One region of the Massilia putida genome, then DNA from elsewhere that is predicted to be linked to it. Evidence: predicted binding sites of a transcription regulator. Region 1 holds the regulator's gene; the other holds the start of a gene.

Region 1 (15,427 bases):
TACAGCGACTGCAGCACGACCCGCGTCGCTATCCGGCTCCCGAAGCCGATGGCCGTGATGCGATAAAAACCGCCCTGCCGCGCGGTGGCGCCGGGCGGCGCGATCCGCTCGATGACATAGGCCGGCAGCCGCGCGGGCAGCACGCCGTGGCCGATGGCCAGCGTGGCGCCCGTAAAGCGGCCGTACGGCACGAGCGCCGGGTTGTTCCCGGCCGTGAGGTCCAGCGTCTGCCACGCGGGCGGCGACCGGGCCCGGCACAGGCCGCGATCGTCCTCGCCGCGCCCGCAGCCGTCGACGAAGGCGCCTGCCCCCGCCGGGCTGAAATGCGCGGCGCGGTCCGGTGGCGCATCCGCCGCGCCGGCGATGTCGTGCTCGGCATCGCGCAAGGCCGCCTCGGCCGCGGCCCACGCCACGTCGCGGTCGCGTTCGTTGCGCGCGGCAGCCAGCAGGACGAAGCCGCCGCGCACGACGGCCAGGCCAATCACCATCGCCGCGAGCATCAGCATCAGCGCGCAGACGAGGGCCAGCCCGGATTCGGAGCGGCGCGTCTTCATGATGGCGGCGCCGGCAACGCGACCGTGAACGTGAACAGCCGCCGCTCGCGCCGCCGCAGGTCGGGCGTCATGCGGGCTTCGTCCAGCGAACTGCCGGGATCGTCCGCACCGGCGGCATCCGCATAGCCCGCGCCGAGCAGGTCGTAGCGCGCGCTGCCGGGCACCGCGCGCGTGGGCCGGCTCCCGTGCAGCAGCAGGCCCACGCGCACGCCGACGATGCGCTTCCAGTGGGTGCGGCGGTTGAATTCCGCCTCGCCCAGGCTGGCCAGTTCGGCATCGAGCGCATCCACTGCCGCCGCGTTCAGGTAGCGATTGGCCACGCCGTCGGGCGGATCGTCCGTGTCCACGCCGTACAGGACCTGGAAGCCATCGACCCCGGTCACCAGCGCGTCCGCGCTCCAGTGCGCGGCGCCACGGTATTTGCAGCGCAATTCGGCCTCGCCCTCGCCGTTGCGCGCCACGTAGAAGATGCTCCAGCCCTCCTCCCCCGCGGCAGCCGGAAAGCCCGCGCAGTCGATGGCGTCGCCATCCGCGCCGGGAAAACGGATGGCCAGCACGTCGCTGCCGTTGATGGCGGCCGGGAGCGGATCGGAAAGGCCCGGCGTCGTGCGGGACAGCGTGCGCGCATCCAGCCCGGCCAGGCGCGCCGGCGCGGCATCGGACGCCGGATCGGCCAGTGTCGCGACGTCGACGGCGCCCGCCTGACGCACGGCGCGGGCAATGAGGTCGACGGCGAAACGTCCGCCATCGTCGACCGCGGACGACTCGACCTGGGCCGCGTACGCGCCGTTCGCCAGCACGAGCAGGCGCCCGGCCGCCAGCACGACGCCCAGGCCGACGGCCAGCGCCACCATCAGCTCGGCCAGCATCATGCCGCCTTGGCGGACGGACCGTCTCATCGTGCCGCTCCCGCCAGCGGCAGCATCACCTTCGGCGCAGCCGTCGCCGTCTCGCCCGGTGCACGCCATCCGACCTTGACGACCAGCGGCGCCCCGTCCCCGGCGTCGCAGGACCAGGCGGGCGGTCCGGCATCGCGGCACACGCGGATGCGCCCGCCGGGCAAGGTGGCCGCCAGCGCTTCCGACACCTCGTACAGGTCGAAGCGCGCCAGCTCATCCGCGTCGCAGGCCGCGTCCGCGTAGCACAACCCGGATGCCGTCGGCGCGCCGCTGCCGGCGTCGTAATCGAGCTGCAGATAGGGATTGTCGGCATCGGGCAGCGCCAATGCGTGGGGATTCGCGCGCATGCGCTCGGCCAGCGACCGCGCCAGCCGGGTGCCTTCGGCCAGGTGCGCGGCATCGCGCGACGAGCGCACGGCCAGCGCCTGCAACGCGGCCGCGCCGGCAATGCCCACCGCAACCACGAACAGCGCGACGAGCACTTCCACCAGCGTGAACCCGGCGCGCACGCGCAATGACGAACCCGGCAGCGACCGCATCGACGACCTCCAGCTTATCGTTTTTCGAAGCTGACAAGGTAACAGTCGAGCCCGGGCGAGCCGTGTGCTGGCTCAACCGCAGGGATGCAACTAAAGATGGGGAAAATGGACGCGCTTATTTACGCGGCTGGCCCACTTCGGCAATCGCTTCCTGGAACTCGGCCAGGTCTTCAAAGTTCTTGTAGACGGAGGCGAAGCGGATGTAGGCGATCTTGTCGAGGCGCTTGAGTTCCTGCATCACCAGTTCGCCGACATGACCCGTGTCGACTTCGCGCCGGCCGCTGGTGAGGAGTTTTTCTTCGATCGACGCGACGGCTCGGTCGATGGCTTCGGCCGCCACGGGACGCTTGCGCAGCGCAAGCATCAGGCTGCCGCGCAGCTTGGAGGATTCGTATTCGGTGCGGCTGCCGTTCTTCTTGACGATGAACGGCATCGAGAGCTCGATGCGTTCGTAGGTGGTGAAGCGCTTGTCGCACGCGGCGCAGCGGCGCCGGCGCCGGATGGCGTCGCCTTCCTCGGATACGCGGGTATCGAGGACCTGGGTGTCTTCATGCTGACAGAACGGACATTTCATGGGAGTGTAGAGGGCGCCACAAGGGCGCCCCCGCTATCGCATTACGCTTCGTAGACCGGGTATTTGTCGGTCAGTTTCTTGACTTCGGCCTTGACGCGGTCGATGGTCGCGGCGTCGTGCGGGTTGTCCAGCACGTCGGCGATCAGGTTGCCGACCTTGACGGCGTCCTCTTCCTTGAAGCCGCGCGTCGTGAACGCCGGGCTGCCCAGGCGGATGCCCGAGGTCACGAACGGTTTCTGCGGGTCGTTCGGAATGCCGTTCTTGTTGCAGGTCATGTGTGCCTGGCCCAGGATGGCTTCCGCTTCCTTGCCGGTCAGGCCCTTCGAACGCAGGTCGACGAGCATCACGTGCGACTCGGTACGACCCGAGACGATGCGCAGGCCGCGTGCGGTCAGCGTGTCGGCCAGCGCCTTGGCGTTCTTGACGACCTGCTGCTGGTAAGCCTTGAATTCCGGCGACAGCGCTTCCTTGAAGGCGACCGCTTTACCGGCGATCACATGCATCAGCGGACCGCCCTGGATGCCCGGGAAGATGGCCGAGTTGATGGCCTTCTCGTGCTCGGCCTTCATCAGGATGATGCCGCCGCGCGGGCCGCGCAGCGATTTGTGCGTCGTCGACGTGACGAAGTCGGCGTGCGGCACCGGGTTCGGGTATTCGCCGGCGGCGATCAGGCCGGCGTAGTGCGCCATGTCGACCATGAAGTACGCGCCGACTTCCTTGGCGACGCGGGCGAAGCGCTCGAAGTCGATGCGCAGGGCGAAGGCGGAGGCGCCGGCGATGATCAGCTTCGGCTTGTGCTCGCGCGCCAGGCGTTCCATCTGCTCGTAGTCGATGTCTTCCTGCTCGGTCAGGCCGTAGGAGATCACGTTGAACCACTTGCCCGACATGTTCAGCGCCATGCCGTGGGTCAGGTGGCCGCCTTCGGCCAGCGACATGCCCATGATCGTGTCGCCCGGCTTCAGCATGGCGAAGAACACGCCCTGGTTCGCCTGCGAGCCGGAGTTCGGCTGAACGTTCGCGGCTTCGGCGCCGAACAGCTGCTTGACGCGGTCGATGGCCAGTTGCTCGGCGACGTCGACGTATTCGCAGCCGCCGTAGTAGCGCTTGCCCGGATAGCCTTCGGCGTACTTGTTGGTCAGCTGCGAGCCCTGGGCCTGCATCACGGCCGGCGACGTGTAGTTTTCGGATGCGATCAGCTCGATGTGGTCCTGCTGGCGCTTGTTTTCCTTCTGGATCGCATCCCACAGATCCGGGTCAACCTTGGCGAGCGTGTGATCTTTTGCAAACATGAAAAAACTCCAATCGTTAAGAGAACCAGGCAACGGTGAGCGCTGAACGGGCGGGAGCCGGAGAATGCAGGGCATCCGCGATACAGACGCGTACCAGTCGGTGGCTGCCCAGGCGAACGGCAATGAGAAATCTCACGTTCCCCGGTGGGTGCCCACCTTCGCCACGCACCGGCAGGCCGATCGCTCCTGATCGGACGGCAGCGCACGGTTTTCGCCAGTTACGTGAGATGTATGTAAATGGAACTCCCGATTGTACGGGATTGTACGGCCGGCAGGCAAGGAAACCGATGACGCCCTGGCAACCCCGCTGCCGACCCTGCTTCGCGTGGGCATTTCCGCTACAATCTCACGGTTGCAACCTTGCCAGGTAAACCATCATGATCGTTTTCATCACCGGCGCTTCGGCCGGATTCGGCGCCGCCATGGCGCGCACTTTCGTCAAGAACGGCCACCAGGTGGTGCTGGCGGCGCGCCGCAAGGAGCGTCTCGACGCCCTCGCCCGCGAGCTGGGCGAATCGGCCCTGCCGATCGCGATGGACGTCACCGACAAGGCGTCGATCGAGGAAGCGCTGTCGATGCTGCCGCAATCCTGGCGCCAGATCGACGTGCTGATCAATAATGCCGGCCTCGCGCTGAACACGAAGCCGGCGTACGAAGTCCCGCTGGAAGACTGGGAAACGATGATCGCCACGAACATCAAGGGTCTCGTCACGATGACGCACGCCCTGCTGCCCGCGATGGTCGAACGCGGCAGCGGCCTGGTCATCAACATCGGCTCCGTGGCCGGCCGCACCCCTTACCCGGGCGGCAACGTGTACGGCGCCACCAAAGCGTTCGTCGAACAGTTCACGCTGAACCTGCGCGCCGACCTCGTCGGCACGGGCGTGCGCGCGACGAATATCGCGCCGGGCCTGTGCGGCGGCACCGAATTCTCGAACGTGCGCCTGCGGGACGACGCCGCCGCCGCGAAGGTCTACGAAGGCACGCAACCGCTCACCGCCGAGGACATCGCCGAAACGGCCTACTGGATCGCCTCGCTGCCGCCGCACGTCAACATCAACCACATCGAGATGATGCCGACGTGCCAGGGCTACGGCCCCCTCAACATCAAGCGCAACCAGAGCTGAATCCGGGGTCAGAGCCCGGTTTTGGGCAATTTCCCAAAACCGGGCTCTGACCCCGAAGTGTCGACTTCGATCACGGCAATCGGTCGGCGGGCGAACGAATTGTTTTCGCTTTGTAACAGCGGCGCCATCCGAAATGAAAAAGTGCTACAGTTGCTGGCTTGGCATGAGCCGGCGGTTGCTCACGCCCTGTTTCGACGGCTCCGCCAACGGGCCGTCCGCCGGTTATACCCGTGTATATGTACCCTAGCGCACATATGGCTGGTAGAAATGGCGTAAAATATTTCCCATTTTCATTTATGGCAGCTGAAATGCCTTCAGTTTTCACCTGGACAGTTCGGGTCTACTACGAAGATACGGACGCCGGCGGCATCGTGTACTACGCCAATTACCTGAAGTTTTATGAACGCGCCCGCACCGAATGGCTGCGTTCGCTCGGCATCGATCAGCAAACCCTGCGCGACCAGGAAGGCGCCATCTTCGTCGTGCGCAGTGCCAGCGTCGACTATCTCGCATCCGCGCGCCTGGACGACGAAGTCAGACTGACTCTCAACGTCGAAAAGCTCGGCCGCGCCTCCGTGCAGTTCGCCCAGCAAGCCTGGCGCGGCGACACATTGCTCTCCAGTGCCGATGTAAAAGTTGGCTGTGTCGATGCGGTCACGCTACGTCCCCGTTCCCTTCCAGACCTTGCCGCTGCTAAAATGCGTGCCGTCTGACAATTCATTTGCCCAAATATATATCCGATGAACGCAGTCCAAGACCTCTCATTCATTGAACTGATCCGCCATGCCCACGTGCTGGTGCAGTTGCTCATGGCTCTGCTGTTCGCGATTTCCCTCATGAGCTGGACCTATATTTTCCGCAAGCTGTTCGCGATCCGTGCCGCGCGTCGCCAGACGGAACAGTTCGAGCGCAGCTTCTGGGCCGGCGGCAACCTGCACACCTTGCACCAGAGCGCCAGCAGCCAACGCGACCAGAGCGGCCCGCTGGCCCGCATCTTCGAAGCCGGCATGGGCGAGTTCATCAAGGGCAAGCAGGCATCGCGCGACGCGCTCGACGTCGGCGCCGTGCTGGACGGTGCCCGCCGCGCGATGCGCGCCGCGTTCCACCGCGAGCTGGACCAGCTCGACACGCACCTGAACTTCCTGGCTTCCGTCGGCTCGGTGTCGCCGTACATCGGCCTGCTCGGCACCGTCTGGGGCATCATGAACGCGTTCCGCGGCCTGGCGAACGTGCAGCAGGCGACGCTGGCCACGGTCGCGCCGGGCATCGCCGAAGCGCTGATCGCCACCGCCATCGGCCTGTTCGCCGCCATTCCTGCCGTGGTGGCGTACAACCGCTTCACCCACGACATCGACCGCCTCGCGATCCGCTTCGAAAGCTTCGTCGAGGAATTCTCGAACATCCTGCAGCGCCAGTCGCGCTGACCGCCGCAAGAGGAACCGACATGGCCTTCAACAGCAGCCTGCGGGGCAGTCGTCGCAAGCTCAAGTCCGAGATCAACGTCGTGCCGTACATCGACGTGATGCTGGTGCTGCTCATCATCTTCATGGCGGTGCCGCCGACGCAGAACCCGAGCGAGATCAAGCTGCCCAGCGCCGAGCGTTCCACGCAGCCGCCGGACGACTACATCCAGATCGCGATCAAGGAAAACGCCCAGCTGCAGATCGGCGTCACGGGCAAGAATCCGCAACCGCTGGAAAACGTGTCGAGCCGCTCCACGCTGGTCACGCGCCTGCGCGACATCCATGAAGCGCATCCGGATTATCCGGTCTTGATAGCTGGCGACCGCGACAGCAAATACGACGACGTGATCCAGCTGATTTCCGAGGCCAAGAAGATGGGCATCACCCGCGTCGGACTGGCCACGAAGTGAAGAAGAACTGATGTCAGCAACGAAGCAGAACAGCATCGGCAACGGCGCGCCCTACCGCGTGCCGCCTGAGCCGAACCGCTGGCCGGCCATCGGCCTGGCGGTGGGCGTACACGCCCTGTTGCTGGCCTTCCTGTGGATCGGCATCAGCTGGCAGAACAACGCCCCGGTCGCCGTCGAGGCGGAAATCTGGGACGTGCGGACGCAGACCGCCGCCCCGCCGCCCCCTCCGCCTACGCCCGCACCGGAGCCGGAACCGGAAACGCCGCCGCCCCAGCCCACGCCGAAAGCCGTGGAGCCGCCGCCCGCCGTCGAACAGCCGCAGCCGAAGCAACCGGACATCGCCCTCGAACGCGAGAAAAAACGCAAGGAAGAACTGAAACGCAAGCAGCTCGAGGAAGAGCGCGAGCTCGCGGAGCAGAAGCGTATCGAGGAAAAGAAAGCGAAGGCGCTGGCCGAGAAGAAAGCACGCGAACTCGAAGAGAAGAAGGCCAAGGCCGACGCGGAAAAGAAAGAAGCCGAGCAGAAGAAAAAAGAAGAAGCGGAAAAGAAAAAGAAAGAGGAAGCCGAGAAGAAGAAAAAGGCCGCCGCCGAACAGAAGAAACTCGACGCCGCCCGCGCCGAGGAAATGCGCCGCATCACCGGCGCGGCCGGCAATCCGACCAGTACGGGATCGGCCGAGAAATCGACGGCGCCGCGCATCGACAAAGGCTATACCGCGGCCATCACGGCCAAGGTGAAAGGCAATACGTCGTACGCGGGCAGCCTCGACGAACCGGGCAATCCGACGGCCACCTTCCGCGTCGAACAGCTGCCGACGGGCGAGATCATTTCGGTCAAGAAGATCAAGAGCAGCGGCGTGCCTTCGTTCGACGACGCGGTCGAAAAAGGCATCACCAAATCGTCCCCACTGCCCAAGAAGAAAGATGGTACGGTAGAGCGTTCCCTCGTGATCGAGTTCCATATGAAGGATCTGCAATGATCGCGTTCCGACCTTAACCATTGCTGAGAGAAACATGAAGAAACTACATACCCTGCTGTTTTCGGCCTCCCTCCTGATGGGCGTGGCCGCACATGCCCAGCTGAAAGTCGAAATCGCCGGCGTGGGCAGCAACCAGATTCCGGTCGCGGTCGCGGCGTTTGCCGATGAATCGGTGGCGCCCGAACAAGTCTCCGCGATCGTCCGCGCCGACCTCGAGCGCAGCGGCGTCTTCAAGGTCATCGACGCGCGCCAGGCCATTTCCGACACCGCCAACGTCGACCTGGCCGCGTTCAAGGCCAGCGGTGCGGACGCGCTCGTCGTGGGCTCCGTGCAGCGGCTCGCGGACGGCCGTTTCCAGGTGCGCTATAAACTGCTCGACACCGTCAAGCAGTCGCAGTTGTCGCAACTGTCGGATGCCGTCACCGCGCGCAATACGCGCCTGGAAGGCCACCGCATCGCCGACGACGTCTACGAAAAACTGACCGGTGTGCGCGGCATTTTCTCGACCCGCATCACGTACGTGAAGCAGGACCCGGCCGCACACGACTACAAGCTCGTCGTGGCGGATTCGGACGGCGAAAACGAACAGGTCGCCGCCCACGGCCGCGAGCCGATCATCTCGCCGGCGTGGTCGCCGGACGGCACCAAGGTCGCCTACGTGTCGTTCGAACTGCGCAAGCCCGTGATCTACGTGCAGAACCTGGTGACGGGTCAGCGCACCGTCATCGCCAATGAAAAGGGTAACAATTCGGCGCCGGCCTGGTCGCCGGACGGCACCAAGCTGGCCCTTGCGCTGTCGAAGACCGGCAATACCCAGATCTGGGTCGTCAACGCCGACGGCAGCGGCCTGCGCCGCGTGTCGAACAGCAATGGCATCGACACCGAACCGCGCTTCGCGGCCGATGGCCAGACCATTTATTTCACCAGCGACCGCAGCGGCGGTCCGCAAATCTACAAGATGAACGTGAACGGCGGGCAGGCAACCCGTGTCACGTTCAACGGTAACTACAATATCAGCCCTCGTTTATCCCCGGACGGCAAGACGCTGGCGTGGATTTCGCAACGCGATGGGGGTTTTTCTCTGTATGCGATGGACCTGGCTTCCGGCCAGGAACAACGCTTGGCCGATGGGGCCACCGAACCGAGTTTTTCGCCGAACGGCAAATACATCATGTATGCAACCAAGGGTGGCGGTCGTACCGCGCTGGCCGTGGTGTCGGTCGATGGGCGCGTCAAGCAACGCTTGAGCACTCAGGCGGGAAACATTCGGGAGCCCAGCTGGGGCCCGTTTATGAAGTAAAATTTTTTGACCAGGAGAAAAACCATGCGTAATGCAAAAAGTGTAGCGTTCATCGTGGCTGCCGCCGCCCTGCTGTCGGCATGCTCGTCGACCAAGCTGCAGGAAGCCCCGAAAGTTGAAGAAAAGCCGGTCGCCCAGGCCACCCCGCCGGTCGACAACCGTGAAATCCGTCCGGTCGAGACCGGCAATGTCGATCCGCTGAACGACCCGAAAGGCGTCCTGGCGAACCGCAGCGTGTACTTCGACTTCGACAGCTACGTCGTGCGCGACGACGGCAAGCCGGTCGTCGAAAACCACTCGGCTTACCTGACCAAGAACAAGCAGCGTAAAGTCCTGATCCAAGGTAACACCGACGAGCGCGGCGGCACCGAATACAACCTGGCCCTGGGCCAGAAGCGCGCCGAAGCCGTGCGCAAGGCAATGGCCGCCCTGGGCGTGTCGGACAACCAGATGGAAGCTGTCTCGCTGGGCAAGGAAAAGCCGAAGGCCACCGGCCACGACGAAGCTGCCTGGGCTGAAAACCGCCGCGCCGACATCGTCTATCAATAATCGAGACGCTGTCGCCGCTGTCTAGGACAGTACATTGACAGCGGGGTGGGATGCGGTGCAGACTGCATCCCGCCCCGTTTCCATTTGGATTCCCCGGAAACGCCGGAAAGCCTGCTGCGCGTTGCATTGCCGTCGCGGACGGCGAGCCCTGCGATGCTCCGCCACGGCGGACCGGCTGTACTCTTCGTACAGCTGCGCTTCTCGGACGACATTGCGGCCGCTCGCAACGGTTTTTCGAGGTTCCCGTTAATTTGGTTTAGAAAGAGTCAAAGATGATCAAACTGTCCCAGTTCCGCCTCGCGGCCGCCGCCCTCGCCCTGACTGCCTGGCTGCCCCTGCAGGCGAACGCAGGCCTGCTCGACGACGATGAAGCCCGCAAAGCGATCCTGGACCTGCGCGCGAAGGTCGCCGCCCTGGCACAAGACATCAACGCCCGCCTCGACACCAAGGCCGACAAATCGATCGGCGTCGACATGCTGAACCAGCACGAGCAGACCATGCAGGAAATCTCGCGCCTGCGCGGCCAGGTCGAGGTCCTCGCCAACGAGATCGCCAACGCCCAGAAGAACCAGAAGGACCTGTACGCCGACCTCGACGCCCGCATCAAGAAACTGGAGCCGCGCCAGGAAACCATCGACGGCCAGACTGCCGAAGTCCTGCCGTCCGAAAAGAAAACCTACGACGCCGCGATGGAGCTGTTCAAATCGGGCGACTACAAGGCCGCCGCCGGCGCGCTGCAGGAATTCGTCCGCCGCTTCCCCGACTCGGCCTATGCCGCCAATGCCCAATACTGGCTCGGCAACGCCTACTACGCCCAGCGCGACTACAAGAACGCGATCGTCGCCCAGGAAGCCGTCGTCACCAACTACGGCACCAGCGCCAAGGCCCCGGACGCCATGCTCAACATCGCGTCCAGCTACACCGAACTGAAAGACAAAAGAACGCCAAGAAGGCCTTGCAGCAACTCGTGTCGAAATTCCCCGACTCGGCAGCGGCGCAGGCGGCCAAGGACAGGCTGGCGGCGCTGAAGTAACCCGTTTGACACGACCGCAGATCGCCCCTATAATCTTGCTTCTTTCGGGTCGTTAGCTCAGTTGGTAGAGCAGCGGACTTTTAATCCGTTGGTCGCTGGTTCGAGCCCAGCACGGCCTACCAGAATTCAGCAGTAGCAAAGCAAGGCGTTACGAGTGATCGTGACGCCTTTTTTGTTTTGCGTGCCCGATCACGCCGTCATCGCATAGAGCGCCTCGATGTCGTCCGGATTGCGTGTGAGCCGTTCCGCCGCCGCCGCGATCTTGCGGTAATAGATGCCATTCCGTACGCCGCGATAATCCATATAGGCTTGGGCGACAGGATCGGCCCGTTTCTCGCGCCGGGCCTTGTCGATCAACGCTTGCAGATAGCGTGTGCCCATCCGGATGTTCGTCGCTTCGTCGATGAAGGCCGGGCTGGCGTGGAACGCATCCGCTTCGGCATACAGCGCCGGCTCGGCGCAGCGCTGGTCCGGTGGCTTGCACAGGTTGTCGAGCCGGAACAGTTCGCGGTTGGCCACTTTCAGCAACTGCATCAGGCCGCGCGCGCTGCTGCCCGCGGGCTGGGCGCATTTGTCGAAGCGCGATTCCATGTAGATCTGGCAGACGATGAGCTCGTCCGGCAGGCAGGAGCGGTTGTTCGCATGGACGAGACCGCGGATCTCGCGCAGGCGGGCGACAGGGGCGGAGCACGTCAGTTGGTCAGTCGGGGACGTCATGCCGCCATGGTGCTACCCGAATCGCATGACGGGGTTGTGCCGGCTCAGTGCCCCTTCACGGCTTGTCGGACCTCAACCATCCCTTGGCATCGCACACGATAATTTCCGGATGGAACTGCCCCGTCCCTGCCACCAAGGAATCCGCCCCCATGCCCCTCGACCTTTCCGATACCCTCGTGGTCGGCATCTCCGCCACCGCCCTGTTCGACCTGGCGGAAGCCGACGCCGTCTACAAAGCCAGATACGTCAAGAATCCCCAGAGCGCGCTGGAGGAATACCGCACCTACATGCTCGAGCGCGAAAACGAACCGCTGCGCGACGGCACCGGCATGGCCCTCGTGCGCGCCCTGCTCGGCCTGAACCGCTACGCCCAATCCGAGATGAAGCCGCTCGTCGAGGTGGTCGTCATGTCGCGCAACAGCCCGGAGACCGGCGTGCGCGTCTTCAACAACATCCGTTCGCGCGGCTTGCCGATCTCGCGTCACGCGTTCACGGGCGGCCAGTCCGTCGTCGATTACCTGGACGCGTTCGCCGTCGACCTGTTCCTGACCACGAATGTCGAAGATGCCCAGCGCGTGATCGATGCGCAGGCGTGCGCCGCCGCGATCCTGAAGCCGCCGCCGCACGCGGGCGAAGCGCCGCCCGACGATCAGGTCCGCATCGCCTTCGACGGCGACGCCGTGCTGTTCGACGATTCCAGTGAACTCGTGTACAAGACCGAGGGCCTCGGCCGCTTCCACACGATCGAGGACGAAAAGCAGCAGGAACCGATGCAGGACGGCCCCTACGCGGTCCTGCTGCGCAAGCTCGCGCGCCTGCAGGAGAGGCTGCCGTTCGGCGCGGACGTGTCGCCCGTGCGCATCGCCATCGTCACGGCGCGCAGCGCGCCGGCCGAGATGCGGGTCATCAACACCTTGCGCCACTGGGGCGTGTACGTGAACGAGTTCTTCTTCCTGGGCGGCGTGCCCAAGGCGAAGGTCGTCAAGGCGTTCCGCGCCCACCTGTTCTTCGACGACCAGGACCTGCACCTCGACCCGGCGGCGCGCCACGTGCCGTCGGGTCGCGTGCCCTACCGCTCCGATTCTCCCCTGTTCACGCCGCTCCAGCTCGACGTGTCCGGCGATCCGCCGCTGCTCGTCGAAAAACTCGAAGCGACCTGACCGGGCGCCGCTGCGCCGCGCACCTCGAACCGGGCGGCGGCGACCGCCCGGCCATCCTCTCCCACCAGTTTCAGTTCGTGCTCGCCGGGCAGCGGCGACCACGTCGCGGCCTGGTCGGCCGGGCCGGCACCTGCGCCATCCAGTTCCCAACGCAAGCCCGCGCCGCCGTAGGCACGGAAGCTCACGCGCTGCAGCGGCGCCGGGATGTCCGGGTCGAGCGCGATGATGCTGTCCGCGGCCGGATAGACGATGCGCGGCGCGCGCCTGCCGGGGGGCAGCATGGCGACGACGGACGTCTCCGTGCCGCGCACGAACCATTCGCTGCGCTCCGGTTCCACGGCCGGCACGAACTTCACGGTCTGGCGCACGACACCCGGCGGCGCGGCGGGCGGCTTGCCAGGACGGTCGCGGTGCAGGTAATCCATCACGTCGCGCCACACGGGCGCCGCGCCGGCCACGCCGGATACGTCCCACATCGAGCGGCCGTCGAAATTCCCGACCCACACGCCGACCGTGTAGCGGTCCGAGAACCCCACGCACCAGTTGTCGCGCATGTCCTTGCTGGTGCCCGTTTTCACTGCGCTCCAGAAGCCCGTCGCGAGGTCGCTGACGAGGCCGAACGTCGTGCTGCGCGCGGCGCGGTCGGACAGGATGTCGGCCACGATGAACGTGGCGCGCGCATCCAGCACGCGCCGCTTGGGCGCTGGCGCGCGCGGCACGAACGTCACGCCATCCTGCAGGCCGCCGTTGGCCAGCGTGCGGTAGGCGTTGGCCAGTTCCAGCAGGCTGACGTCGCCCGAGCCGAGCGCCAGCGACCAGCCGTAGAATTCGGGCGCCTCGGTCAGGCTCGTGATGCCGACGGCGCGCAGGCGCTCGTGGAAGCGCTCGAGCCCGGCCAGCATCAGCGTGCGCACGGCAGGCACGTTAAGCGAACCGGCAAGACTCGTGCGCACGCTGGCAGCAATGCGGTACTGGTGGTCGTAGTTCTGCGGCACGTACAGGCCGCCGACGGTCGGGATGTCGACGGGCGTATCGTCCAGCAGCGACGCAGCCGTCAACTGGCCCCGTTCCAGCGCCAGCTCGTACAGGAACGGTTTCAACGTGGACCCGGCCTGGCGCAGCGCCGTCACGCCATCCACTTCGCCGGCGCCATCGTTCGCGACGTACGCCAGCACCTCGCCGCTGGCATTGTCGATGACGATCAGGGCGCCGTCGCTCACATTGCGTTCGGCCAGCTCGGCCAGGCGGCGGCGCAGCGTGGCGGTGGCGAAGCGCTGCAGGCCCGCGTCGAGCGTGCTGCGCACGACGCTGCCCGGTCCGCCGCCCAAGCGCCGCGCGAGCGACGTCGCCGTGTCCGGTGCCGCAGTCCGGGCGAAAGCGGCGTCGACTTCCCACTCGATGTCCGCGCAATCGGCACGCGGATCGAGCTCGCGCGCGAGCGCGCATGCGCGGCGCGCGACTGCCCGCGCGGGCGCCGTCGGCGCACGCAGGAGGCTCGCGAGGATCGCGGCCTCGCCCGCATCCAGTCCGGACGGCGCCTTGCCGAACAGGCCGCGCGCGGCCGCGCCGATGCCTTGCAGCTCGCCGCGATAGCTGGCCAGGTTCAGATACGCTTCGAGGATCTGGCGCTTGTTCCAGCCGGCTTCCAGTTCGCGCGCCGCGAGCGCCTGGTCCCACTTGCGCGCCCACGTGCGGCCCGTTGAGCGCGGCGCCAGTCTCGGGTCCAGCAGGCCCGCCAGCTGCATCGTGATCGTGGACGCGCCGCGCGTGCGGCGCAGGCCGAACAGGTTGTCCCACGCGGCCTTGCCGACGGCCTGGAAGTCGATGCCGCCGTGCTCCATGAAGCGCTGGTCCTCGGCCTGCAGCACGGCGCGGCCGAGCGTGGGCGAAATGTCCTCCAGCGCCACCCACGGCAGGCGCCGCGCCTTCATGTCCACGCGGACCGTGGCGATCGTCTCGCCGTGGCGGCCCAGCAACGTCGTCTCGGACGAGCGCCACGCGGCTTTCACATCCTGCGGCGTCGGCACGACGGCGTGCGCCGGCAGCGCGAACAGCAGGAGAACCCCCACCCGCCACGCTTTCATCACTGCACCGTCACGCCCGTATTCGGCAGCTCGCCGAACATCTCCGGCGCGTACATGGCTTCCACGCGCGTGGGCGGCAGCGAGAAGCGGCCCTCGTTGTTCAGGCGCACCGTGTACTCGACGGTGAAGCGGCCTTTGGGCAGCCACTCGTAGTACGCGCGGTAGCCCGCATGCGTGCGCTCCTCGAACGCGGGCCACGCCCAGCCGGTGCGGCGTTCGGCGGACGTCGCGATCTGCGAATCGCGGCCGAGGCTCGACCCAAGCACGCTGGCGCCGGCCGGGATCGGGTCGTCGACGACGACCCACGTCATGTCGGACTGCGCATCGATGTCGAGGTGGACGCGGTAGACGTCGCCCCGCGACCACGCGCCCTTGACCTTCTGCTCCACCGGCGTAACGGTGCGCGCGATGCGGTAGCCGGACGACAGCGGCGCCGTGAGCGGCACGGCGGCCAGGCTCTGGACCGTCGCCCACGGCTTGCCGCCGCCGAGCTGGCGCAGCGTCAGCGTGCCGCGCCCCTGCGGCCACGCTTGCAGCACGGTGGCCGGCACCGGCCCGGTCCAGCTGACGCCTTTCGCATCCTGAGCCCCCGCCAGCACGAGGTTCGCATTGCCCGTCACCGGCTCGCGCTCGTAGGTTTCGGAAAAACGCTTCAGCGCGACGGTGCCCCACGCATTGGCCGTCGTCGTGTCCCAGTGGCCGTGCCGCTGGCGGCCGAGGGTGCCGCGCGCGAGACGGCCCGCGTCGATC
Region 2 (15,427 bases), 2.8 Mb from region 1:
GCTCGCCACCTGCAGCGCGCTGCGGTAGGTGGCGTACGGCACCTTGCCGAGGAAGTGCACGCGCGACCAGTCGACGGCATCAAAGCGGCCGTCCAGCTCGGCCTTGAGCGCCTCGCGGTAGCTCGCGTGACCCTGCGGCGGACGGCGGCCGTAGCTGACGCCGTCGCCGCCGATGACGACGACCTGCAGCTCGGGATTCCCGGCCAGCAGGCGCGGCAGGCTGCGCATGAAGACGTGGAAGCCGCGGTAAGGCTCGAGGTTGCGCGCGACGAACGTCAGCACCGGCTGGGCGCGCGTGAGCACGGCGCCACCAGGCAGCACCAGCTGCGCGCACGGATCGGGGCCGAGCTGCTGCGTGTCGATGCCTTCGTGCACCTCGCGGATCTTGGCGCGCAACTCGGGCGGATGCACGCCGAGCTGCCAGCGCGTGGGCGCGACGCCGTCGTCGGCCGCCAGCAGCGACTGCATCAGCACGGAGTTCTTGATGCGGATGCGCAGGCGGTCGTCGAAGCTCACCGGGTACTCGGGATCGAAGCCGACGTCCAGTCCGTCCGCGGCCCACCAGAACTCGCAGAACACGACGAGGCGCGCGCGCGGGAACACGTCCTTGACGAACAGGCCCTCGCCCCAGCCCGGGTGGCATACGACGACGTCGGGCACGAAGCCTTCCTGCTTCAGCGCCACGCAGACGCGCGCGACGGCCTGGCCGCGGCGCACGCATCCTTCGAAATGACGCAGGTAGTGATGGGTCTTCTCGCCCGGACCGTCCGGTTTGGCGTAGCCGATCACGCGCAGTTTCGGGCCCGCCGGTTCGCGTCGCACCGCAGTCTCTTCGCCGATCGCGACCACTTGATAGTCGGGCCGCGTCTGCAGATACCGCATCAGCCGGCGGAACTGGCCCGGCAGATTCTGGTGGATGAAGAGAACTCGGATCATGACGTTCGGTTCGCGTGGCGACAACGACAAGTTGGAATTGAACGCATGATAGCCTCAGACTTCACCGAGTGGCGCGACGCACACGCAAAAATCGTGACGAATGCGTGCGTTGCGCCACGCAAGAAGGCATCGACGTGTCGCCGGAGGTACGGATGAAGGTCCGCGATGGCGATCGCGGACCGTGCACATCGACCACGGCATGCGCGAGGTCCGGGCGTGCGACGAAGGCATCGATCACGTCCTTCGTCGCTTCGCGACAGCACGCGCGCCGCGACACCGATGCGCATGCTATGAAATTTCCTGACCTAAACCTCACCTCTGCACTCGGTCTCTCAATAGAGCGGATCGCCGAACGCCTCCTTCAACCATGTACGCAGGGCGCGCAGCTTCGCGGACGGATTGGCCGTCCGCGTGCGCGATGTAGATGTACTCCTGTTCGGCCTCGATGCCGACGTCGATGACGCGCAAGGTCCGCGCCTTGATGGCGGCGCCGACGATGAAGACCGGCAGCAGCGCGATGCCCAGTCCGGCGATCGCGGCGTCGCGCATCATGTCGCCGTTGTTCAGCACCATGCCGGGCCGCCCGCGCCCGACGCGCGTCTCGCCGTGCTGCGCGAAGCGCCAGTCGGCCCGGACACGGTGCATATCGAAGATGCCGCGATACCATTCCCTTCGAGTTCTTCCGGCGAACGCGGCGCGCCATGCCGGTCCAGGTAGGCGGACGCGGCGACGAGCACGCGCCGCCTGCCGCCAGCTGCCACGCGACGAGGCAGATGTCCGCGATCGGACCGTGGCGGATGACGGCATCGAAGCCATCCGACGTCGCGTCGCCCCGGCGGTCGTCCAGCTCCAGCGTCAGCTGGATGTCGGGGCACTTCGCGAGAAAGGGATAGGGCGCGGGGCCCAGGTGCATGCGGCCGAACGTCACCGGCGCGGCGATGCGCAGCGGGCCGCTCAGTTGGCCGCGCCGTTCGGCCAGATCGGCCGCGGCCTCCTGCACGTCGCGCACGATGCGCGCGGCGCGCGCGAGGAAGGCGGCGCCGTCTTCGGTGCGCGAGAGCTTGGGCGTCGACCGCTGCAGCAGACTCGCGCCGAGCGACCGCTCGAGCTCGACGAGGCGCTCGCTGACGACGGAACGCGACACGCGCAGCCGGCGCCCCGCTTCGCTCAAGGAACCGCTGTCGGCCGCCGTGACGAACGTGGCGACGCCTCCCAGTTTCATGTCCGGTGATACGTTTGTTCGGCGTTTCCGGATTGCTGTTGCGGTATTCGACGACTAGTCCGGCTGCCCATCCTAAACCATACTGGCCTTCACCTCGAGGGCATTCAGCGACGGCCAGGTGGCCTCCCCCGCCGGGAGAAGCCTTTCATGTTCCATCGTATCGCAGCCGTTCTTTCGCTGTCCCCGGCGCTGAGCCATCCCGCCGGCGCCGCCGCCCAACCCTTCCCGCCCGCGTTCAAGGCCCGGACCATCCAAACCGGCGACGTCACGCTGCACGTGTGCGCCGGCGGGCACGGTCCGGCCGTCGTGCTGCCGCACGGTTTCGGCGCCACGGCGCCGTGTGGCCGCCGCTGGCCGGCCGCCTCGCGGCCAACCATGCCCTCGTCGTGCCCGACCTGCGCGGCATGGGCCTGTCCTCGCCCCCGGCCGGCGGCTACGACAAATGGACGCAGACGGGCGACATCCGCGCCGTCCTCGACAAGCTCGGCATCGGCCACGCCGTCGTCATCGGCCACGACATCGGCACGATGGTGGCCTTCGCCTGCGCGTCCCGCTATCCCGACAAGACGAACCGCCTCGTCGTCATGGACGCGCCCGTGCCCCGGATGCCGCCGTGGGAGCAGATCGTGCCCAATCCGCTGCTGTGGCACTTCTCGTTCGGCGGCCCGGACGCCGAGCGCCTCGTCACCGGGCGCGAGCGCATCTACCTGGACCGCTTCCGGAACGAATTCGCCGGCGACCGGAAGAAGGTCGACGAAGCGACCCCGCACTTAAAGAGGGTCGACGAAGCGACCCATACTTATTATGCGAAGCGGTATGCCCGTCCCGGCGCCAGGCACCCGGCCTTCGCGCAATTCCTCAGTTTTCCCAAGGATGCCGAGACCAACCAGAAGGTCGTCGACCACAAACTCCCCATGCCCGTGCTGGCGATCGGCGGCGCCAAGTCGTTCGGCGTCAACGAGGCCCTCGTGATGCGCAATGCGGCGACCAACGTCAGCGAAGAGGTCGTTCCGGATGCGGGGCACTGGCTGATGGAAGAAGCGCCGGAGGCATTGACGTCGGCGCTCCGAAGTTCGTCGACGGAAAATAAAAAAGCCCGCCGGGTGGCGGGCTTCGTCGGGCGCGGGCGGGCGATCCGGGATCAGTCCCAGTTCAGCGCACCGCCGGTCTGGTACTCGGTCACGCGCGTCTCGAAGAAGTTGCGCTCCTTCTTCAGGTCGATCATCTCGCTCATCCACGGGAACGGATTTTCTTCGTTCGGGAACAGCGCATCGAGGCCGATCTGGACGGCGCGGCGGTTCGCGATGAAGCGCAGGTAGCCCTTGAACATGGCTGCGTTCAGGCCCAGCACGCCGCGCGGCATCGTGTCTTCGGCGTAGCGGTATTCCAGCTCGACGGCCTTCAGGAACAGCTGCTTGATCTCTTCCTTGAACTCGGTCGTCCACAGCTGCGGGTTTTCCATCTTGATCGTGTTGATCAGGTCGATGCCGAAGTTGCAGTGCATCGATTCGTCGCGCAGGATGTACTGGTACTGCTCGGCGGCGCCCGTCATCTTGTTCTGGCGGCCCAGCGCCAGGATCTGCGTGAAGCCGACGTAGAAGAACAGGCCTTCCATCAGGCAAGCAAACACGATGATCGAGCGCAGCAGCTTCTGGTCGTTTTCCAGCGTGCCGGTGTGGAACGTCGGATCGTTGATGACCTCGATGAACGGGATCAGGAACTGGTCCTTGTCGCGGATCGACGGGATCTCGTTGTAGGCGTTGAAGATTTCCTTCTCGTCCAGGCCCAGCGATTCCACGATGTACTGGTAGGCGTGCGTGTGGATCGCTTCCTCGAATGCCTGGCGCAGCAGGTACTGGCGGCATTCCGGCGCCGTGATGTGGCGGTAGGTGCCCAGCACGATGTTGTTCGCGGCCAGCGAGTCGGCCGTCACGAAGAAGCCGAGGTTGCGCTTGACGATGCGGCGCTCGTCTTCGGTCAGGCCGTTCGGGTTCTTCCACAGCTCGATGTCGCGCTGCATGTTCACTTCCTGCGGCATCCAGTGGTTGGCGCAGCCGGCGAGGTATTTGTCCCACGCCCACTTGTACTTGAACGGGACCAGCTGGTTGACGTCGGTCTTGGCGTTGATGATGCGCTTGTCGTCCGCGTTCACGCGCTTGGCGACGTCGGCGGCGCTGGCTTCAGAGTTGGCGGCGGCAGGGGCCGGCGCGGCGGCCGGTTCATCGTCCCAGGAGAGAGCCATGATGTTTTCCTTCTTGAGTTCTTGTAGTGGCAGCGCCCGGCGGTGCCGGGCGGTGCGTGTTTCACGTCAGGGTATACAGTCCGCTTATTGGCAAGCTTCGCACTCGTCGAAGCCGGCATCGCCCGGACGCAGGTAGCAGGCGGCGCCTTCGACGACGTCCGGCGTCGGTGCCGGAGTGGCCGGCGCCGGAGCGGCAGCCGGAGCCGCCGACAGGCCGCCGTCGACCGCCACGGCGTTCAGCGCGCCGGTACGGGTGGTCGACTTCTCCATGTGCGTCGCGGCGATCGTGCGCAGGTAGTACGTCGTCTTCAGACCGCGCAGCCAGGCCAGTTTATAGGTCTCGTCCAGCTTCTTGCCCGAGGCGCCTGCCATATAGATGTTCAGCGACTGGGCCTGGTCGATCCACTTCTGGCGGCGCGACGCGGCTTCCACCAGCCACTTCGGATCGACTTCGAACGCGGTGGCGTAGATGTCGCGCAGGTCTTGCGGGACGCGGTCGATGCGCGACAGCGAGCCGTCGAAGTATTTCAGGTCGTTGATCATGACCTCGTCCCACAGGCCGCGCGCCTTCAAGTCGCGCACCAGGTACGAGTTGATCTCGGTAAATTCACCCGACAGGTTGGACTTCACGTACAGGTTCTGGAACGTCGGCTCGATGCAGGCGGAGACGCCGATGATGTTCGAGATGGTCGCGGTCGGGGCGATCGCCACGCAGTTCGAGTTGCGCATGCCGAACTGCTTGATGCGATTCCGGACGATGTTCCAGTCCATCGACTCGGACGCGTCCTGCTCGAGATAGCCGCCGCGTTCGTCAGCCAGCAGCTTGATCGAGTCCTGCGGCAGGATGCCGCGGTCCCACAGCGAACCTTCGTACGACTGGTAGCGGCCGCGTTCCTCGGCCAGCTCGGTCGATGCCAGGTAGGCGTAGTAGCAGACGGCTTCCATCGAGCGGTCGGCGAATTCCACGGCCTTATCCGACGCGAACGGCACGCGCATCATATGCAGGCAGTCCTGGAAGCCCATGATGCCCAGGCCGACCGGACGGTGGCGCAGGTTCGAGTTCTTGGCCTTGTCGACCGCGTAGTAGTTGATGTCGATGACGTTGTCGAGCATGCGCATCGCCGTGCGGATGGTCTTCTGCAGCTTGACCACGTCCAGGCCGTCGCCCTTCATGTGGGCCGGCAGGTTCACGGAGCCCAGGTTGCAGACCGCGATTTCGTCTTCGTTCGTGTTCAGCGTGATCTCGGTGCACAGGTTCGACGAGTGCACGACGCCCACATGCTGCTGCGGCGAACGGATGTTGCACGGATCCTTGAACGTGATCCACGGGTGGCCCGTTTCGAACAGCATCGACAGCATCTTGCGCCACAGGTCGAGCGCCTGCACCTTCTTGTGCACGGTCAGCTCGCCGCGCGCGGCCTTCTCTTCGTACTTCAGGTAGGCTTCCTCGAAGGCCTTGCCGACCTTGTCGTGCAGGTCCGGCGCTTCCGACGGCGACAGCAGGGTCCACTCGCCCTTTTCCATCACGCGCTTCATGAACAGGTCCGGAATCCAGTTTGCGGTGTTCATGTCGTGCGTGCGGCGGCGGTCGTCGCCCGTGTTCTTGCGCAGGTCGAGGAATTCCTCGATGTCCAGGTGCCACGTTTCCAGGTAGGCGCAGACGGCGCCCTTGCGCTTGCCACCCTGGTTGACGGCGACGGCGGTGTCGTTCGCGACCTTCAGGAACGGCACGACGCCCTGCGACTTGCCGTTCGTGCCCTTGATGCGCGAGCCGAGCGCGCGCACCGGGGTCCAGTCGTTGCCCAGGCCACCGGCGAATTTCGACAGCAGCGCGTTTTCCTTGATGGCGTCGTAGATGCCTTCCAGGTCGTCGGCGACGGTGGTCAGGTAGCACGACGACAGCTGCGAGCGGCGGGTGCCCGAGTTGAACAGCGTCGGGGTCGAGCTCATGAAGTCGAACGTCGACAGCAGGTTGTAGAACTCGATGGCGCGCGCTTCGCGGTTGTCCTCGCGCAGCGCGAGGCCCATCGCGACGCGCATGTAGAACGCCTGCGGCATCTCGATGCGGGTTTCGCGGATGTGCAGGAAGTAGCGGTCGTACAGGGTCTGCAGGCCGATGTAGCCGAATTGCAGGTCGCGGTCGGCGACGATGGCGCGGGCCAGCTTCTGCAGGTCGAACTTGCCCAGTTCCTCGTCCAGCAGCTCCGCGTCGATGCCCTTGGCGATATATTGCGGGAAATAGGTGATGTATTCGGCGGCGGCGCCGGCCTGCGGCACGTCCTTGCCGAAGATCTCCTTGCGGATCGAGTGCAGCAGGATGCGCGCGGTGACCTGGCTGTAGGCCGGATCCTTTTCCATCAGCGCGCGCGCGGCCAGCACGGCCGACTTGTGCAGTTCCTCGACCGGCACGCCGTCGTACAGGTTCTTGACCGTCTCGGCCAGGATGGCGTCGGCGTCGACGTGCTTTTCCAGGCCGGCGCAGGCGGCGTTGATCAGGGACGAGACTTCGTTCATGTCGAGCGGGCGGCGCACGCCGCCGTCGACCACGGTGAACTGCGGCGTGGCGATCTGGGTGCCGCCATTGGCTTCCTTGGCGGCGCGGCGCTCTTCCATGCGCTTGGCGCGGTACAGCACGTATTCGCGCGCGACGTCATGCTCGCCCGAGCGCATCAGGGACAATTCCACCTGGTCCTGCACATCCTCGATGTGGAAGGTACCGCCGTTCGGCTGGCGGCGCACCAGCGCCGCGACCACGTTGTTCGTCAGCTGCTCGACCAGTTCGCGGATGCGCGCCGACTCGCGGCCGCTCTCGCCGTTCACGGCCAGGAACGCCTTCGACATCGCGACGGCGATCTTGCTCGGTGCGAACGGCACCACGGCGCCGTTGCGGCGGATGATGCGGTAGTCGTTACCCGCGACCAGTTCGGCCGCGTTCTTGCCGGCCGCCGATCCTGCTGCGACGTGCGGATTGATGGAAATGTCCGAAGATGTTTGCATTGAGCCTCCCAGCATGGCGTTCACGAACTGCCACCGCCTTCACGAATTTGTAGATGGACCCGCGATGAATCCGGGGAAAGCTGCCAACTCATCAAAATTAGCAACTCGATAACTTTTCGCCGATAAAAATAGGAGCAGCAATGTTGAGAAAAAAGCTTTGCGCCCCTACTCCTTCTGTTCGGCATTAAGGCCGTTGACCACTAGATGTAGTAGACAACGGCCTTACAGACCTAATTGTAGTCGATGTACGGAATTTTTAAGAGCTCTGCTACTAAGATTTTTTTCTTGACATCGATCAGACCCGATACCTGAAGCCTCCACGGCGAAGTAAGCGCTAACATCGATTTTATGGCGCGATTTTCCGTGCTTACTATTCGTGCAAAAACCGACCGTTTGGCTTTGCTGCGTTGGCGAAAAGGCCACGACCGGGTCAGGGTTCGGGCGCATGAATGTCCAGTTTCTGCATCTGGTAACGGAGCTGGCGCACGCTGATGCCGAGCAGGCTGGCGGCCTGCGTGCGGTTGAACTGGGTTTGGTTCAGCGCGCGCAGGATGATGTCGCGCTCGACCTGGCTCAGGTAGTCCGGCAGATTGCTCGGCAGCGCGTCGTCGGCGAGCGACGGGGGCGGCGCGGCCGGCTCCGTCGCCGAGGGCGCCGGGGCCGGGGCCTGAGCCTGGACATCGGCAACCGGCACGACGGCCGCATCGCCCAGCTTCGCCCCTTTCAGCAGCAGATCGCCCACCTCGATCACGCCATCGTCGGCGAAGGCGAGCGCCCGCTCCAGCACGTTTTCCAGCTCGCGCACATTGCCCGGAAAGGCATAGCCGCGCAGCGCCTCGAGCACGCCGGGACCGAGGCGCGCGCCGCCGGGGCCGGCCAGGCGCGCGAGGATGGCGTCGACCAGGAGCGGCAGATCGTCCAGGCGCTCGCGCAGCGGCGGCAGCGTGAGTTCGATGACGTTCAGGCGGTAGAACAGGTCCTGGCGGAAGCTGCCGTTCTCCACGCATTTGGCGAGGTCCTTGTGCGTGGCGCTGATGATGCGCACGTCGACCGGTTCCTCGACGGTGGCGCCGATCTTGCGCACGCGCCGCTCCTGGATCGCGCGCAGCAGTTTCACCTGCATCGCGAGCGGCAGGTCGGCCACTTCGTCGAGCATCAGGGTGCCCCCGTTGGCGGCCTGGAAGAAGCCGTCGCGCTCGTCGTTCGCGCCCGTGAACGCGCCCTTGCGGTAGCCGAAGAACTCCGCCTCCATCAACGCCTCGGGAATCGCGCCGCAGTTGACGGCGACGAACGGCTTGCCGGCGCGCGCGCCCTGCGCGTGGATCTCGCGCGCGGCCAGTTCCTTGCCGCTGCCCGATTCGCCGTTGATCGCGATGGGCGCCTGCGAGCGCGCCAGCCGCGCGATCTGGGCGCGCAGCGCCTGCATCGCGGGCGATTGCCCGATCAGGCGCGACGTCCCGTCCGCATTGGCGCTCGCGGGAGCAGCCGCCGGGTCGGACAATTTCAGCGCGGCGCGCACCATCGCGCGCAGGTCGTCCAGCACGACGGGCTTCGACACGTAATCGAACGCGCCGGCCTTGAGCGCCACGACCGCATTCTCGGCGCTGCCGTACGCGGTGATCACGGCGATGGGCGTGCATTTATGATTGGCCGCCACCTCGCGCACGAGTTCCAGCCCCAGGCCGTCGGGCAGGCGCATGTCCGTCAGCACCAGCGCATACGGTTTCTGGCCGAGCAGCGCGCGCGCTTCGCGCACGGTCGCCGCGCTGTCCACGTCGAGCCCCATCTTGAGCAGGGTGATCTCGAGCAGCTCGCGCAGGTCGGGTTCGTCGTCGACCACCAGGATGCGGGGTGAGCTCATGGCTTTCTTTCCGTGACGTTAAAGGGATGCGGCGAAGGTGATCACGAAGCGCCCGCTGGCCTCGCCCGTGCCGTCGCCGGCAGCACCGGGCCGGACGTCCTCGGTGCGGTATTCGTAGTCGAGCATCGCGCCGTTGTTCAGGCACAGCTCGCGCGCCAGGTACAGGCCCAGGCCCGTGCCCTTGCTCGACGTCGTGTAGAACGGTTCGAACAGGTGCGCCCGCACTTCCGGCGTGATGCCGGGGCCGTCGTCCTGCACGTGCAACTCCATGCGCCCCGTGGCGTCGAGCACGGGGACCACGCGAATGCTGGCCGGCTTGCCGCTCGCGTAGCGGATCGCGTTGCCGAGCAAATTCACGAGCACCTCGCGCAGGTGCAGGCCGTCGAAACGCACGCTGCGCCCGTGCGCCTCGCCCACCCATACTATATCACCGGCCAAACCGTGCATTTCCGTGAACTCGGCGCGCAGCTCCGGCAAGAAGTCGTCGAGCGCCACGGGCGTGCCGTTCGGCTGCACCTTGCGCGACAGTTTCAGGATGTCCTCGACCATGCGGTTCACGCGCGCCACGTTGTCGTTCACGATGCGCAGCAGGCGCACCTCGGCCGGCCCGTGCAAGTCTTCCGCCAGCAGCGAGGTCGCGTGGCCGATCGCCGACAGCGGATTCCTGACCTCGTGCGCGATGCTGGCCGTCAGGCGGCCCATCGATGCCAGCTTGAGTTGCTGCGCCTGGTTTTCGATGGCGCTCACGTCCTGCAGGAACACGAGGCTGCGCTCGGCCGCGCCTTCCGGCGTGTCGACGCGCGCGAAACGCAGCTTGAGGTGCACCGGCTGGTCGAGGCGGCCGCGGATCGCCCCTTCGGTCTCGTGCCAGCGCTTGATCGTGACGTAGCCGCCCGTCGCCGCGGCCGGCGCGTCCGTGGAGCAGCCGACCCAGGCCGCGAAACTCTGCGCCACCGGCTCGAGCGCCGGCACGTCGGACAGCAGGAACGCGTTGCCGTCCTCGCCCGGCTGCGTCTCCAGCCCGAGCATGCGGCGCGCCGCCGGGTTGCCGCCGAAGACGGTGCCGTCGCGCCCGAGCACGAGGATGCCGTCGGCGACGTCGTCCACGACGATGCGGTAGATCGCCTGCTGGATGCGCAGGTCGGCGCCGCGGCGCGCGGCCAGTTCTTCTTGTTTGATGAGCCGCGCAGCCAGGCGGTTCAGCACCAGCACCACCGCGAAGAACGCGGCGCCGGTGAGCCCCGCCTGGGTCAGCGGCGGCTCGCCCCCGCGCACGAAGATCTGCCAGGCGCTTTCACCCAGCACGAACAGGGACGCCAGCGCGGCCGAGAACAGGGCCAGCAGCAGCGGCGCGAGGATCGCGGCGCCCGCGAGCGGGAACAGATACATCAGCGCGAGGCCGCTGCGCATGCCGCCGGCGGCCAGGTACAACAGCGAGATCGCGACGATGTCGACGACGACCTGGCCGGACAGCTGCCACAGGAAGCGCCGGCGCCAGCGCTGGGCGACGGCGGCGAACAGCAGCGCCGTCAGCACGTACGTGATGCACGTCTCGGCATACAGGGCGCCGTCCAGGCGGCCGCGCCGCACGTCCACGGCCAGGTAGAGCAGCAGCACGAGCGCGATCACGATGCGCGTGACCGTCAGCGTCTGCAGCGAGCGCCAGAACGTCGAGCGCGACTCGGCGGAAAGGGGCAACCAGGGCGCCATGCGGCGGCTTACCCGGCCTGCTGCTGCGCCTCGCGCGCGTGCGCCGTGCCGCAGTAATCGCGGCCCTCGACCCGCACGGCCTCCGACGAAGGGAAATACACGCCGCAGTGGGCGCAGCAGGCCATCGGCTCGGCCTTGTCCTCGACGCGGCTCCAGGCCTTGGCGTCGCCGCCGCTTGCCGCGGATGCCGGCCCGGCGACCGGGCCTTGCGCGCGCGCCATCGCGGCGCGCAGTTTGCTGCGCACCGCCATCACCACGAGGATGACGAGCGCAATCCAGAAAAGCAGTCGCGTCATACGAACCCCCGGTGCAGAACGACTTCAAATACGAACCGGCTGCCGACATACGCCAGCGCCAGGGTGGCGAATCCGGCCAGCGTGAAGCGCAGCGCGGTCTTGCCGCGCCAGCCGCGCCAGCGGCGTCCGGCCAGCAGCGCGGCGAACAAGACCCACGACAGCAGCGCGAACACGTTTTTATGGTCCCAGCGCAGCGCGCGGCCGAACAGCTGTTCGGAGAACACGATGCCCGACAGGACAGTGAGACTGAGCAGAACGAAGCCGATGCCGATCATGCGGAACAGCAGCCGTTCCATGGTCAGCAGCGCCGGCAGCTGGTCGATCGCGCTCCCCAGCCAGCCCTTCTTCGCGCTCTTCGTGTGCAGGCGCGCCTCCTGCAGCGCCATCAGCACGGCGTGGAAAGCGGCGATCGTGAGCGTGCTGTAGGCCGACACGGCGACCGCGACGTGCCAGCCGAACGCGGGCGACTGGGCCTGCACGGGCATCAGATTACCCGGGAACAGCGGCGGCAGGATCGCCGCGACGGCCGCGCACGGCATGACCATGCGGCGCATGCTGTCCAGCGCGAAGTTGCGGTTTTCGATCCAGTAGGCGGCGACGGAAATCCACAGCGCGGCCGACAGCATGAAGGCGAAGCCGACGCGCAGCGTGCCGTTCGTCACGATGTCCGGCCACAGCGCGGCGCCATGCACGGCCCAGGCCACGGCTGTCACGACCGAAATGGCCGAGCCCTGCCGCGACGGCAGCAGGGCACATACCGCGTACAAAATGGCCGCGGCGATAAATAGGGTGAGTTGCATACGCGCGAGTCTACACCATCCGGAATGGGCAAGGTTAGGTTGCCAGAAGAGTAATCAGCACGTCATTCCCGCGAAAGCGGGAACCCATGTCGAGTTACCGGCATCCGCCGGCTTCACGACTTCCGTAGCTCAGTATGGGTTCCCGCTTCCGCGGGAACGACGTTGGTTTAATCGACCGCCGCCGCCTTGATCTCCGCATCATGGTGACGCTGCTGTTCCTCCATCACCATGAGCCCCAATTCCCGCTTGAGCGCATTGAACTCGGGCGCCGCCGGGTCGCGCAGGCGCGGCAGCTCGACGAGCATGTCGCGCTTGATCGTGCCCGGCCGGTAGGTCATCACGACGATGCGGTCGGCGAGATAGATCGCCTCCTCGATGCTGTGCGTGACGAAGATGACGGTCTTCTTCAGTTCCGCCCACAGGCGCAGCAGCTCGTCCTGCAGGTTGCGCCGCGTGAGCGCGTCGAGCGCGCCGAACGGCTCGTCCATCAGCAGGATCGGCGAGTCCAGCGCCAGCACGCGCGCGATCGCCACGCGCTGGCGCATGCCGCCGGACAGGTCTTTCGGATAGCGCTTCGCGAAGTCTTCCAGCGACAGGAGTTTCAACAGTTGGCCCACGCGCGCGGCGATCTGCGCGCGCGGCATGCCCTTGATCTCCAGGCCGAAGCCGACGTTCTGCTCCACCGTCATCCACGGGAACAGCGCGTATTCCTGGAACACCATGCCCCGCTCCGGACCGGGTCCGGCGACCGGCACGCCGTCGGCCAGCACCTTGCCCGACGTCGGCGGGGCGAAGCCGGCGACGGCGTTCAGCAAGGTCGACTTGCCGCAGCCGGAAGGCCCGAGCAGGCAGACGAACTGGCCATGCGGGATCTCGAGACTGATGTCCTGCAGCGCGACCATCCTGCGGCCGTCGCCGTCGAACACCTTGCTCACGTTGTCGATCACGATGTGGGCGGTCATATCAGTGCTCCAGGCCGCGATGCCAGCGCAGCAGGTAGTTGTTCAGTTTATTCATGCCGGCGTCGATGGCCAGCCCGAGCAGGCCGATCGTGATCATGCCGGCGATGATCTTGTCCGACCAGAAGTACTCGCGCGCTTCGAGGATTCGGAAACCGAGGCCGTTGTTCACGGCGATCATCTCGGACACGATGACGACGATGAACGCCGTGCCGATGCCGATGCGCATGCCGGTCAGGATGTACGGCACGGCCGCCGGCAGGATCACGCGCAGGAACATCGTCGTCCCGCCGGCGCCCAGATTGCGCGCGGCGCGCAGATAGATGCCGTCGACCTGGCGCACACCGGCGATGGTGTTCATCAGTACGGGGAAGAACGCGCCCAGCGCGATGAGGAAGATGGCCGGCGGGTTGCCGAGGCCGAACCACAGGATCGACAGCGGGATGTAGGCGATGGGCGGAATGGGCCGCAGCAGCTGGAACAAGGGATTCAGCCACGCGTACGCGACGCGGCTCGCGCCCATCCACAGCCCCACCGGCAGCGCCAGGCCGGCGCCGACGAGGAAGCCGACGAGCACGCGGTACAGGCTCCCGAGGGCGTCGGTGATCAACTCGCCCGAGACCATCCACGCGAGCCGCCCGCCGCCGCCCGCCTCATGCCAGGCCTGGTAGTCCTGCAGCGGCAGCAGGTACGCGACCCACTTGCGCCACACCTGCAGCGGGGACGGCAGGATGTTCTCGTTGACCCATCCCATGCCGGCCACCCACTGCCAGATCGCGATCGCGACGACCGGGACGACCAGGCCGATTGCGATGTCCTGCCACCTGCGTTTCGTCATTCAATTTCTCCGTTCTGGTTCGGAACGTGCTACGTGTAGGGTGGACAGGCACCGTTGGAACGCGTGGACGGCAAGCCGTCCACCCTACCGTCATTTGATGTTGAGGCTCTTCTTGGCATCATCCAGCAGATCCGTCTTGACCCACTGCTTCGCCACGGGCGGCTTGGCCATGCGGCCGACACCCGTCTTGACCATGATGTCGGTCGTGGTCTGGATGTGCTCCGGCGTGATGTCGTAGGTGTACGGCGAATTGCTGATCGCGTCGTCGAAGTCGTCCTTCGTGATCTGGCCCTTGAACACGACTTCACGCACGTATTTCTCGGCCAGCGCGCGGTCGCGGATGAAGGCGCTCGTGGCCATCACGAAGCAGCGCATGAATTTCTCGGCCACCGCATGCTTCGTGTCGTGGAATTTCTCGGTCATGACCATCGTCCGCACCGGCTCGCCGATCGGGGTATCGTACGGCTTGATGACTTCGACGCCGAAGCCCTTGTTGATCGCCTGCGACGACTGCGGCTCGGACTGCATCATGGCGTCGATGTTCTTGCCCAGCAGCGCCTGGTTGAGGTCGGCGTAGGCCAGGTAGACGACCTGCACGTCCTTGCCGGGCGCGGCGTCGGCGGACAGGCCCGCCTTCTGCAGCTCGGCCATCAGCAGGACTTCCTGGATGCCGCCGCGCGTCACGCCCACCTTCTTGCCCTTGAGGTCCTTCACGCTCTTGACGCCCGCGTCCGGCCGCGCGACGAGGCGCACGCCGCCCTTGGCGAAGCCGGCCACGACATAGATCGGCGCGCCGCCGGCGCGGCCCGAGATGGCGGCTTCGGACGCCGTCGCGCCGACGTCGAGCTCGCCCGCGATGATGGCCTGCATCACGTCCAGGCCCTTCGCGAACACGCGTTCCTCGACCTTGATGCCGCATTTGGGGGCGATTTCCTTGATGTACGAGACCGCGCCGTAGTGCGCGAACTTGAGATTGCCGAGGCGGACCACGTCCTGGGCGTGGGCGCCGCCCGCGGCCAGCAGCGCGGCGAGGACGAGGGTCTTGCGAAACACGGTTGCTTTCATTCTGTCTCCGATCGGGGTCGAACTTTTATTGGAATGAACTACGTGATGCAGCTCTGGAAAATAAACGCGAAGCAATACATTGTCAAACCGTCCAAGCAGCTTTTACCAAGAATCAACCCAATCGGTTGACTGCACCGCTTGCGAATGGCTGAATACGGGTCTTGACCGGAGAAAACGCGCCCCGACATGGGGTAAAATGGCGGATTGCGCCCGCCCGCTTATATATATCAGTATAAAAGGTAGAACATGCTGGATAACCTTACCCAACGCCTTGCCAAGGTCGTCAAGACGATGCGCGGCGAGGCCCGCCTCACCGAGGCGAACACCGCCGAGATGTTGCGCGAAGTGCGCCTGGCCCTGCTCGAGGCCGACGTGGCGCTGCCGGCCGTGCGCGAATTCATCGCCAAAGTGAAGGAAAAGGCGCTGGGCGAAGAAGTCATCGGCTCGCTCTCGCCCGGCCAGGCCCTCGTCGGCGTCGTGCAGAAGGAACTGGCCGCGCTG

Evidence for each region. Region 1 encodes NrdR, which represses ribonucleotide reductase genes. Its sites were predicted from a motif close to CACNANATNTNGTG; they were not measured.
Region 2: the regulator NrdR is predicted to act here: its motif matches at 7,596-7,609, upstream of BVG12_RS16230 (ribonucleoside-diphosphate reductase subunit alpha).

Annotation. Positions count from the first base shown of each region.
Region 1 is NZ_CP019038.1:5,984,696-6,000,122, reverse strand. Features, by position in the region: gene BVG12_RS28900 (pilus assembly PilX family protein) at 1-554, opposite strand, end outside; gene BVG12_RS28895 (PilW family protein) at 551-1,453, opposite strand; gene pilV (type IV pilus modification protein PilV) at 1,450-1,992, opposite strand; gene nrdR (transcriptional regulator NrdR) at 2,108-2,566, opposite strand; gene glyA (serine hydroxymethyltransferase) at 2,608-3,855, opposite strand; ZMP/ZTP riboswitch at 3,955-4,087, opposite strand; gene BVG12_RS28875 (SDR family oxidoreductase) at 4,233-4,982, shown strand; gene ybgC (tol-pal system-associated acyl-CoA thioesterase) at 5,291-5,695, shown strand; gene tolQ (protein TolQ) at 5,723-6,406, shown strand; gene BVG12_RS28860 (biopolymer transporter ExbD) at 6,427-6,855, shown strand; gene tolA (cell envelope integrity protein TolA) at 6,866-7,834, shown strand; gene tolB (Tol-Pal system beta propeller repeat protein TolB) at 7,869-9,134, shown strand; gene pal (peptidoglycan-associated lipoprotein Pal) at 9,159-9,683, shown strand; gene ybgF (tol-pal system protein YbgF) at 9,956-10,711, shown strand; tRNA gene BVG12_RS28835 (tRNA-Lys) at 10,763-10,838, shown strand; gene BVG12_RS28830 (lysozyme family protein) at 10,906-11,433, opposite strand; gene BVG12_RS28825 (5'-nucleotidase) at 11,583-12,593, shown strand; gene pbpC (penicillin-binding protein 1C) at 12,503-14,677, opposite strand; gene BVG12_RS28815 (alpha-2-macroglobulin family protein) at 14,677-15,427, opposite strand, start outside.
Region 2 is NZ_CP019038.1:3,158,708-3,174,134, forward strand. Features, by position in the region: gene BVG12_RS16205 (glycosyltransferase family 4 protein) at 1-936, opposite strand, end outside; gene BVG12_RS36010 (hypothetical protein) at 1,298-1,843, opposite strand; partial or broken gene BVG12_RS36015 (LysR family transcriptional regulator) at 2,036-2,158, opposite strand; partial or broken gene BVG12_RS16220 (alpha/beta fold hydrolase) at 2,306-3,225, shown strand; gene BVG12_RS16225 (ribonucleotide-diphosphate reductase subunit beta) at 3,300-4,400, opposite strand; gene BVG12_RS16230 (ribonucleoside-diphosphate reductase subunit alpha) at 4,485-7,397, opposite strand; gene BVG12_RS16235 (sigma-54-dependent transcriptional regulator) at 7,828-9,258, opposite strand; gene BVG12_RS16240 (sensor histidine kinase) at 9,277-10,956, opposite strand; gene BVG12_RS16245 (PP0621 family protein) at 10,977-11,264, opposite strand; gene BVG12_RS16250 (cytochrome C assembly family protein) at 11,261-12,064, opposite strand; gene BVG12_RS16255 (ABC transporter ATP-binding protein) at 12,232-13,026, opposite strand; gene BVG12_RS16260 (ABC transporter permease) at 13,028-13,861, opposite strand; gene BVG12_RS16265 (ABC transporter substrate-binding protein) at 13,952-14,926, opposite strand; gene ffh (signal recognition particle protein) at 15,173-15,427, shown strand, end outside.